DNA from 3 places in the Streptomyces sp. NPDC006384 genome. Region 2 is predicted to be linked to each of the others. Evidence: riboswitches for the same ligand, from Rfam matches in the RefSeq annotation. Region 2 holds a riboswitch; each other region holds the start of a gene.

What was found. A riboswitch is a leader RNA that binds a small molecule or an ion and turns the genes downstream of it on or off. The one in region 2 is predicted to bind cyclic di-AMP.
Region 1: it holds a riboswitch for cyclic di-AMP, as region 2 does, so the genes downstream of both, ACFYOJ_RS21830 (LysM peptidoglycan-binding domain-containing M23 family metallopeptidase) here and ACFYOJ_RS20220 (transglycosylase SLT domain-containing protein) in region 2, are expected to answer to the same signal.
Region 3: it holds a riboswitch for cyclic di-AMP, as region 2 does, so the genes downstream of both, ACFYOJ_RS22295 (M23 family metallopeptidase) here and ACFYOJ_RS20220 (transglycosylase SLT domain-containing protein) in region 2, are expected to answer to the same signal.

The regions. Positions count from the first base shown of each region.
Region 1 is NZ_JBIAHR010000015.1:159,647-162,875, forward strand. Features, by position in the region: gene ACFYOJ_RS21820 (MBL fold metallo-hydrolase) at 1-43, opposite strand, end outside; gene ACFYOJ_RS21825 (SGNH/GDSL hydrolase family protein) at 209-994, opposite strand; gene ACFYOJ_RS21830 (LysM peptidoglycan-binding domain-containing M23 family metallopeptidase) at 1,224-2,168, opposite strand; cyclic di-AMP (ydaO/yuaA leader) riboswitch at 2,173-2,331, opposite strand; gene ACFYOJ_RS21835 (tyrosine-protein phosphatase) at 2,794-3,229, shown strand, end outside.
Region 2 is NZ_JBIAHR010000014.1:16,124-19,352, reverse strand. Features, by position in the region: gene ACFYOJ_RS20225 (polyprenyl synthetase family protein) at 1-337, opposite strand, end outside; cyclic di-AMP (ydaO/yuaA leader) riboswitch at 1,052-1,219, shown strand; gene ACFYOJ_RS20220 (transglycosylase SLT domain-containing protein) at 1,223-1,714, shown strand; gene ACFYOJ_RS20215 (HAD family hydrolase) at 1,770-2,579, opposite strand; gene ACFYOJ_RS20210 (GNAT family N-acetyltransferase) at 2,814-3,229, shown strand, end outside.
Region 3 is NZ_JBIAHR010000016.1:60,893-64,121, reverse strand. Features, by position in the region: gene ACFYOJ_RS22300 (pitrilysin family protein) at 1-1,320, shown strand, start outside; cyclic di-AMP (ydaO/yuaA leader) riboswitch at 1,510-1,673, shown strand; gene ACFYOJ_RS22295 (M23 family metallopeptidase) at 1,686-2,450, shown strand; gene ACFYOJ_RS22290 (HPr family phosphocarrier protein) at 2,644-2,925, opposite strand; gene ACFYOJ_RS22285 (GNAT family N-acetyltransferase) at 3,123-3,229, shown strand, end outside.

The sequences.
Region 1 (3,229 bases), on a different contig from region 2:
GCGGTACGCGCAGCCCGGCGCGCGGGGGACGGGGACCGGCCACGGTACCTCCAGTGGGGAGTGGATCAGGCAGTCGTCTTCGTCGTCTCGTCCGACAACACTCGAACGACGGACGTGACTTCCGGGTTCCCTCCGCTCAGGAACGGCGGCACGGCGGCCGCCACGGCGGAGACCGGGCGGCCGTTTCCGTCCCGTGGCCCCGCGCTTCTCACGCCACGGCGGCGATCCGCATCTTGATGTCGTCCGGCGACAGCGTCCCCTTGGCGGTGACGTGGTCCCCCGAGGAGACTCCGCGCAGCCGGCGCCCGATCCACGGCACCAGGTACTCCCGTGCCCAGTGGACGTCGTCCCGCCGGACCTCGAGGGTGCCGCGGGGCGGCAGCGGCGGCCAGGGCTGCTCCGGGTCGGCCGGGATGCGCAGGCCGAGGGCCTGGCCGGCGCGCAGGGCCACGCGGGTGTGGCCCTCGGGCGACAGGTGCAGCCGGTCGGCGTCCCAGGCCCTCGGGTCCTGGACGCTGCGCAGCGACCACAGGTCGAGCACGGGGCAGCCGTAGCGGTCGGCGACGGCGCGGACGTGCCCGTTGTAGGTGGCGATCTTGCCGCGCAGGTGCTTGAGGAGGGGCACCCTGCGGGTGTCGAAGCCGGTCGTCACCAGGACGGTGCCCGCGGTGGAGGCGAGCGCGGCCACGGCTCGCTCGAACCGTTCGGCGACCTCGTCGGGGTCGGTGCCGGGCCGGATGATGTCGTTGCCGCCGGCACAGAAGGAGACGAGGTCCGGGGCGAGTTCGACCGCTCTGGGTACCTGCTCCTCCACGATCTGGTCGAGCAGCCTGCCGCGCACGGCGAGGTTGGTGTAGGTGAAGTCGCCCTCGGGGCGGCGGTCCGCGAGCAGGACGGCGAACCGGTCGGCCCAGCCGACGAACGCCCCGTCGGGGCCGGGGTCGCCGACGCCCTCGGTGAAGCTGTCCCCCACCGCCACGTACGACCCGATCACTGCTCTGCTGTCACTCTTCGAATCGTCTGCCACATCGGCCCATCATTCACCTTTCAATGTGACCTACGCGACCGTAGGAAGGGGTTGACGGGCGGTGAGAAAGGCCACTCCTAAAGTGTTCGCCAATTCAGGAATAAGCGTTCCGGGCGGCAGGGCGCGCCCGTTCCGGCGCGCCGAAGGCCGGACCCGGGGATCGGGGTCCGGCCTTCGGCGGTGCGAGGGGGCGTCGTCAGAGGGAGACGCCGTGCGAGCGCAGGTACGCGACCGGGTCCACGTCGGAGCCGTAGTCCGGCGTGGTGCGGATCTCGAAGTGCAGGTGCGGTCCGGTCACGTTGCCGGTGGCACCGGAGAGGCCGATCTGCTGACCGGCGGTCACGGACTGGCCGGCGGAGACGGAGAGCGAGGACAGGTGGGCGTACTGGGCGTAGTGGCCGTCGGCGAGCTTGATGACGACCTGGTTGCCGTACGCGCCGCCCCAGCCGGCGGAGACGACCGTGCCGGCGCCGACGGCCTTCAGGGAGGTGCCGGTCGGGACGACGAAGTCGGTGCCGGTGTGGTAGCCGCTGGACCACATGCTGCCGGACTGGTGGTACGGGGTGCCGACGCCGGCGCCGGCCACGGGGGCGGTGTAGCCGCTGCTGGTGCCGGCGGATCCGGCGCCCGCCTCCGAGGAGGACGAGGAGGACGAGGGCTGCGACGCGGCGGTCTTCGCGGTGTCCGACGACTTCGCGGCCGGCGCGGCGGAGGACTTCTTCGTCCCCGCGGGCTTCTGGGCCGTCTTCCCGGCGGAGGAGCCGGCGGTGCCGGTCGCGGCCTTCTGACCGATCGACAGCTCGAGCCCCGGGTGGATCAGCGACGGGTCGGAGCCGATGGCCTCGCGGTTGTCCTCGTACAGCTTCTTCCAGCCGCCGTCGACATGCTGCTCGTCGGCGATCTTCGACAGGTAGTCGCCGCTCCGCACGGTGTAGGTGTCCGCGCCCTTGCCGGCGGTCTTCTGCGCACCGGCCGGGGCGGACTGGGCCGCCTGTCCGGGAGCGGACTGCGCGGGGGCGGCCTGGGCGCCGGCGGCGCCCATCAGCGGGAGGGCGAGCGCGGCGCCGCCGGTTCCGGCGACGGCGATGGCACGGGCTATGCGCTGGACCTTGGTACGGCGGTGCTTACCCTTCGCGGGCATGTCGCATTCCTCTCCGGCGCCTGCGAGGTGAGCTGTCGGGTGCGGACTGGAGATGCCCGGCCGCGCGGTGACGCGGCTTTACCCCGAGCCTGTCCCGGGAACCGGAACAGGCGGTGTTGCCTGTGGGTCCCCCGCTCCTGCCGTGTACGGGTGGTTGATGAGTACGGGCTCCGGTCGGCGGCAGGATTAGGCGTCCGTCCGGATCGGTGGTGAACGTAAGGGACCGGGACGCGCACAGACAAGCGAGGGGTTCCGCGGACGGAAGTTTCTCTTGATCCTTCAGGGGAAAGGGCGGTCACACTCCGTCGATTCCGGAAGCCTCCGTTTTCCCGAATGTCCTTGAAAAGCGCATGAATTACGTGAACATGACGGGCAACGCACGGTCACTCTTATGACGCTGCTCACGGGGAACATCCCCAGCACCGCCCATATCGCAGCAAGTTGAGAGAAAAGCGTCAATTCAGACAGACGGGCCGGACGTCGCGCAGCCGGGCCCGTCGTGCACCTGCCGTATGCCCGTCTCACGCCGTACGGACGACTCGTTGCCGCGGACAGGGAATGCCGTATCGTCGGCTGGGCGCCCGCCGGCGAGCCGCGCCGTCGGGGCCGAGTGGGAGGAGCCCCCGTGACGCAGCAGGTCCCGTCGACCGAACCCGAGCTGACCGGTGTGCGCAACTTCCGTGACGTCGGCGGGCTGCCGACCGTGGACGGACGGCGCGTACGGCAGGGGGTGCTGTTCCGCAGCGGTCATCTCGCGCACGCGACCGCGGAGGACGCCGCGTTCCTCGCCTCGCTGGGACTGCACACGATCTTCGACTTCCGCAACGCCGCCGACCAGAAGCTCGAGGGCCGGGACGTCGAACTGCCGGGCGTGCGCAATGTGAACCTGCCGCTGAGCGATCCGGCCGACGGCGCCGAGTTCTGGAAGATGGTCCGCGACGGCGACCTCGACCAGCTGCGCGGCATCCTGGCCGACGGCCGGGGCGCGGACCGGATGATCACCTCCTACCGGATGATGATCAAGGAGCGCACGGCGGAGCACTCCCGGGTGCTGCACGCGC
Region 2 (3,229 bases):
AGCGGGTGTTGGCGCTGGGCACGCCGCGGCGCACGGCCGCCTCGTCCATCACGTCGTCGTGGTACAGCGTGGCGAGGTGGGTCAGCTCCACGACCACGGCCGAGGGCACGATGCCGGGGGCGTAGGGGTCGCCGAACTGGGCCGAGAGCATCACCAGCAGTGGCCGGAACCGTTTGCCGCCGGCCCGCACCAGGTGCTGGGCGGCCTCCGTGATGAAGGGCACCTCGCTTTTGGTTGCTTCGAGCAACCCTTCCTCGACCGCGACCAATCCGGCCTGGACATCGGCTTCCAGAGCCTGGTCCCGCACGCTCAGCCCGAACGGCCCGACGACGGTCACGAGGGGTCTCCTGTCTGCTGGTGTCTACTGGCGATTACCTGGTTTGTCGATAGGTCGCTGCCACCACTCGAGTCAGCGTATCCGGTCACGTTTCGATCACCGCTAGCGCCCACCGTTACAGGCCGGTCGGAATCGGATCATGCGCGCCATGTTTTCGATCAGCCGATATGAGCGGACATGGAGCGATACCACCAGGGCGGGAAGTCGCCACCGGGGATCACACATCCCCTCCCGGCGGCCCTCGCTCCGCACACGTCACCCACCCGGCCCCCTCCGAACGGATGCCCGCACGACGCGCGGGAACACGGGGCACGGCGAAGCCGGACACGGCCGGCCGGCCACGGGGCGGCCGGACCGCCCGGCCCCCAGCCGTTCCGACACCGCCCCGACATCACCCCCGACGCCGCCCGCAAGCCGTCGCCACCGATGGGCGATTGACCGCCCGTTGAACCTAATGCCCGATTTGCCGGTCTTCTTGGCGGCCGTGAGTTGGCTCACTCCGCCACGCCTGTGGGCAACCCCGCCGCCGACTGTGCCCTCCCTTTGCGCCGCAAGCCAGTTGAGGCTTGGCGACCGCAAAGGATCAAGCACCCCAAAAGCCCCAGACCAAGGTCAACATGGACGTCGGGTGATTCCTGCACTTGTTCCGGACATGTGCTCTCGCATACGTTCCCGGCCTGTCGGGCGGACGCCGAATCCTGCCACCGCCCCGGCACCAGTCATCCACCGACACACTCGCAGGCAGGAGCGGGGGACCCAGGTAAGTCGCCGCGCCGGAAACCACCGGAGCGGCTCGGGGTGAAGCCGTGCCCGTGAGGGCCGGCCGGGCACCTCCCCGCCCGAACCCGACAGCTCACCTCGCAGGCGTAGGAGAGGGACACACACATGCCTGCCAACGGTCAGAACCGTCACAGCCGTACCGCTCGTCTCGTCCGCAAGTTCGCCCTCGCCGGCACCGGCGCGGCCGTGCTCGCCCTGCCGCTCGTCGGCGCCGCCACCGCCTCCGCCGCTACCCCGGCCGCCGCCACCACCGCCGCCACGGCGACGACGGCGTACCCGGAGACCCTCGACGGCTGGATCCGCGAGTCGCTCGACATCATGGCGCAGCACGGGATCCCCGGGACGTACGACGGCATCCACCGCAACATCATGCGGGAGTCGTCCGGCAACCCGTTCGCCATCAACAACTGGGACGTCAACGCCGTCAACGGCACCCCGTCCAAGGGCCTGCTCCAGGTGATCGACCCGACCTTCCGGGCCTACCACGTGCCCGGCACGTCCTGGGACTCCTACGACCCGGTCGCCAACATCACCGCCGCCTGCAACTACGCGGCCGACCGCTACGGCTCGATCGACAACGTCTTCAGCGCGTACTGAGCCGTGACGCGCCGGGCCCTGACGCACTGAGCCCCGGCGGCGCGCGCCGGGCGCGTCAGGAGGTTCCGAAGATCCGTTCGAGGACGACGGCGACGCCGTCGTCCTCGTTCGTCAGGGTGGTCTCGTCCGCGACCGCCTTGAGTTCGGGGTGGGCGTCCGCCATGGCGACCCCGTGGGCCGCCCAGTGGAACATGGGGACGTCGTTGGGCATGTCCCCGAAGGCGATCGTCCGTCCCCGGCTCAGCCCCAGGCGCTCGGCGGCGAGCGCCAGACCGGTCGCCTTGGTGACGCCGCACGGCTGGAGCTCCACCGTCCCCGGTCCCGACATCGTGACCGTGGCGAGGGAGCCGACCACCGCGCGCGCCGTCGCCGCCAGCTCGTCGTCGGACAGCTCGGGGTGGCGCAGCAGCACCTTGCTGATCGGCTCGCCCCACAGCTCGTCGCGCCGGTCCACACGGACCGCGGGCAGGGTCGGGTGGGGCATCAGGTAGCCCGGCTCGATGAGCGTGAGCCCGTCGACGCCGTCCTGGTCGACCGCGGCGTACACCTCGCCGACCTCCGCCTCGATCTTGCCGAGCGCGGTCTCCGCCAGTTCCCGGTCCAGGGTGACCGACCACAGCATCCTGTGCGCGCCGGCGTCGTACACCTGCGCGCCCTGTCCGCACACCGCGAGCCCCTCGCAGCCGAGGCCGTCGAGCAGGGACCGCACCCTCGGCGCGGGGCGTCCCGTCACCACCAGGTGCCGCGCCCCCGCCCGGGCCACCCGCGCCAGCGCGGCCAGCGACCGGTCGGAGACGGTGTCGTCGCCGCGCAGCAGCGTTCCGTCGAGGTCGGTGGCGACGAGGGCATATGCGGTGCGGTCCATGATCAGAGAATACGGACACCGGACCTGTCCGACTCACCCCGCGACCGGTTGCGCACGAGGTCGTTCGCAGGTGTCCGAAAGCTGACGCAACACCGTCTAAAGGCGGTTGAAGGCCTGTGCACCAGTTGGCAACAACTTGCTCTGCCTTCTACCCCCGGGGCGGCCCCGGGGGTACCTTCCTTTAGTCCAGGGGGACTTGATCGGGGGGTCGGGTTGAACGGCGGACGTGTACGTGTGCTGAACCCTCAGGAGCTGAGCGCGGGGGAACGGGAACGCTGGCGGGAGCTGCGTGCCGGCTCGACGGCGCCGCGCAATCCCTTCATGGAACCGGAGTTCACCGACGCCGTGGGCCGGGTGCGGCCGGGGGCGCGGGTGGCGGTGCTGTACGACGGCGGCGAGGCGGCCGGTTTCCTGCCGCACGAGCGCGGACCGCTGGGCCAGGGCCGGGCCATCGGGCTCGGCGTCTCGGACTGCCAGGGCGCGGTGCTGCGCCCCGGGCTGACGCCGGACCCCCGCCGGCTGCTGCGGGCGTGCTCCCTGTCGGGCTTCGCCTTCGACAACCTGGAGGCCGAGCAGGGCCTGTTCGTGCCGTACGCCGCCGAGGAGCACACCACCTACGTCATCGACGTGGAGAAGGGCTACGAGGCGTA
Region 3 (3,229 bases), on a different contig from region 2:
CCCGCCCCCGAGCGCGGCAGCCTCGGCAACGGCCTCACCGTGCTGCGCTGCCACCGCCCCGGCCAGCAGGTCGTCGCCGTCGAGGTGTCGCTGAACGCGCCCCTGGACGCCGAGCCGGCCGGTCTCGACGGCGTCGCCACGATCATGGCGCGCGCCTTCTCCGAGGGCACCGACAAGCACTCCGCCGAGGAGTTCGCCGCCGAACTGGAGCGCTGCGGCGCCACCCTCGACGCGCACGCCGACCACCCCGGCGTCCGGCTGAGCCTGGAGGTGCCGGTCTCCCGCCTCGCCAAGGCCCTCGGCCTGGTCGCCGACGCCCTCAGGGCACCCGCGTTCGCGGACAGCGAGGTCGAACGGCTGGTGCGCAACCGGCTCGACGAGATCCCGCACGAGCTGGCCAACCCCTCCCGGCGCGCCGCCAAGGAGCTCTACAAGGAGCTGTTCCCGGCCGGCTCGCGCATGTCGCGCCCGCGCCAGGGCACCGAGGAGACGGTCGCGAACATCGACGCGTCCGCCGTCCGCGCCTTCTACGAGAAGCACGTCCGCCCCGCCACGGCCACCGCCGTGGTCGTCGGCGACCTCACCGGCGTCGACCTCGACGCGCTGCTCGGCGAGACCCTCGGCGCGTGGACCGGCTCCGCCGCCGAGCCGCTCCCCGTGCCGCCGGTGGCCGCCGACGACACCGGACGGGTCGTCATCGTGGACCGGCCCGGTGCCGTCCAGACGCAGCTGCTGATCGGCCGCACCGGGCCCGACCGGCACGACAGGGTGTGGCCCGCGCAGGTGCTCGGCACGTACTGCCTCGGCGGCACCCTCACCTCGCGCCTGGACCGCGTCCTGCGCGAGGAGAAGGGCTACACCTACGGCGTACGGGCGTTCGGGCAGGTCCTGCGGTCCGCGCCCGACGGCACGGGCGCCGCGATGCTCGCCATCAGCGGCTCCGTGGACACGCCCAACACCGGTCCGGCGCTGCAGGACCTGTGGACAGTGCTGCGCACGCTCGCCGAGGGCGGCCTCACCGACGCCGAACGCGACGTCGCCGTGCAGAACCTGGTGGGCGTGGCGCCGCTGAAGTACGAGACGGCGGCGGCCGTCGCGGACACGCTGGCCGACCAGGTCGAGCAGCATCTGCCCGACGACTACCAGGCCACGCTGTACCGTCGGCTCGCCGCCACCGGCACGGTGGAGGCCACGGCGGCGGTCGTGAGCGCCTTCCCGGTGGACCGTCTGGTGACGGTCCTGGTCGGTGACGCGGCGCAGATCAAGGAGCCCGTGGAGGCCCTCGGCATCGGTGAAGTCACCGTCGTGGCCGCCGAGTAGCGGCACGCGCGGGTGACGGCCCGGTGACGCTCGCGTCACCGGGCCGTCACATGTCCGAATTGGGGGAGAGGTTGCCCGTCTGCGCTGTGGCGTGCGCTACAAAAACCCTGTTGCGTTTGAGGATTGAACACACTCGCGTCTAGCGTCGTCCCGGCTGTCCGTCAGGCAGTGCGCCGCACCCGCGGCACCGGACAGTCATCGCCGAGTCCCCGTACGGCGCGAGCCAGGGGAGCCGGGGACCCAACGCAGTCCCTGGGGTGAATCGGACGCCCGCGCTTCGGCGAGGGGGTCCGTAGGAGACCTTCCTGCTCCGAACCCGTCAGCTAACCCGGTAGGCGAGAGGGAAGGAAAGGATCAGCCGCCACATGGCGTTCACGCGCGCCTCAGGGAAGCACCGCCGTCCCAGCCGCATGCACCGCACCACCGCCCGCGCGGCGGGCGTCGCGGCCCTCGCCACCACCGGCGTCGTCGGCACCCTCGCGGCCCCGGCTCTCGCCGCCGAGCCCGATCCCGAGCAGACCGGTCTCACCCCCGTCGTCTCCATCGGCGACACCGTGGCCGACGAGATCGACGCGCAGGCCACCGCGCAGAAGCAGGCCGCCCAGCACGCCGCCGCCCGCGAGGCGGCGATGGAGGCGGCGCGCGAGCGGGCCGCCGAGGCCGCGAAGGACGCCCGTGAGGCCAAGGAGCGGGCCGCCCGTGAGGCGGAGCGCGAGCGGCTCAACACCTTCGTCTCGCCGATCACCGCCTCCTACGTCTCCACGGCCTACCAGGCCGGCAGCTCCCTGTGGTCCTCCGGCAGCCACACCGGCATCGACTTCCACGCCTCCACCGGCACCCCGGTGCACGCGGTCGGCGTCGGCACCGTCGTCGAGGCCGGCTGGGGCGGCGCGTACGGCAACCAGGTCGTGATCAGGATGCACGACGGCACCTACACCCAGTACGGCCACCTGCTGTCCGTCGACGTCTCGGTGGGGCAGCCGGTCGAGGCCGGCCAGCAGATCGGCCTCTCGGGTGCCACCGGCAACGTCACCGGTGCCCACCTGCACTTCGAGGCCCGCACGGGCCCCGAGTACGGCTCGGACATGGACCCCGTCGCCTACCTCCGCTCCCACGGCGTGGACATCTGACGACCGACGGCGGAACATCCGACGGCAGAACCCCGACAGGCCCCGGCTCGCGCGCCGGGGCCTGTCCGTGTTCCGGGAGCCGGGGCCCCGGAAACCCGATGGCCTCCCGGGGAGCCGCGGAGCGGACGAAGGCCCGCCCGGTGGTCCGGGCGGGCCTTCGTCGGTGTGCCGTCACATCGGGTGTGCCGTCACCTCAGACGGTCTCGGGAAGCTCCTCGAGCCCCTCGGCGACCAGCTTCGCCAGCCGGTCCAGAGCGGCGTCCGCGCCCTCGGCGTCGGAGGCGAGGACGACCTCCTCGCCACCCTGGGCGCCCAGGCCCAGAACGGCCAGCATGGAGGCCGCGTTGACGGGCTTGCCGTCGGCCTTGGCGATCGTCACCGGGACGCCTGTGGCCGTGGCGGCCCGGACGAAGAGGGAGGCGGGGCGGGCGTGGAGGCCCTCGGCCCAGCCGACGTTGACGCGGCGCTCAGCCATGTGATGCTGCCCTTCAGGTGTTCGAGGTCAAGTTGTCTAGACCAGTCTTGTCTAGACCAGTTTCCCATATCGTGAAGCGTGCCGGAACGCCACCGTGCGCCGCCCCGGAGGACCGCCGGACCGCGGCCTCGGCCCGGCGTCCGTACCCCACAGACTGCCTCGCGCCATTGTCGTACGCGAGCCGTACTCTGGGGCCCATGCAGACCTCGTCGGACCGGCACGAGTACCCCGCTCACTGGGAGGCCGACGTGGTGCTGCGCGACGGCGGCACCGCGCGCGTCCGCCCCATCACCGCCGATGACGC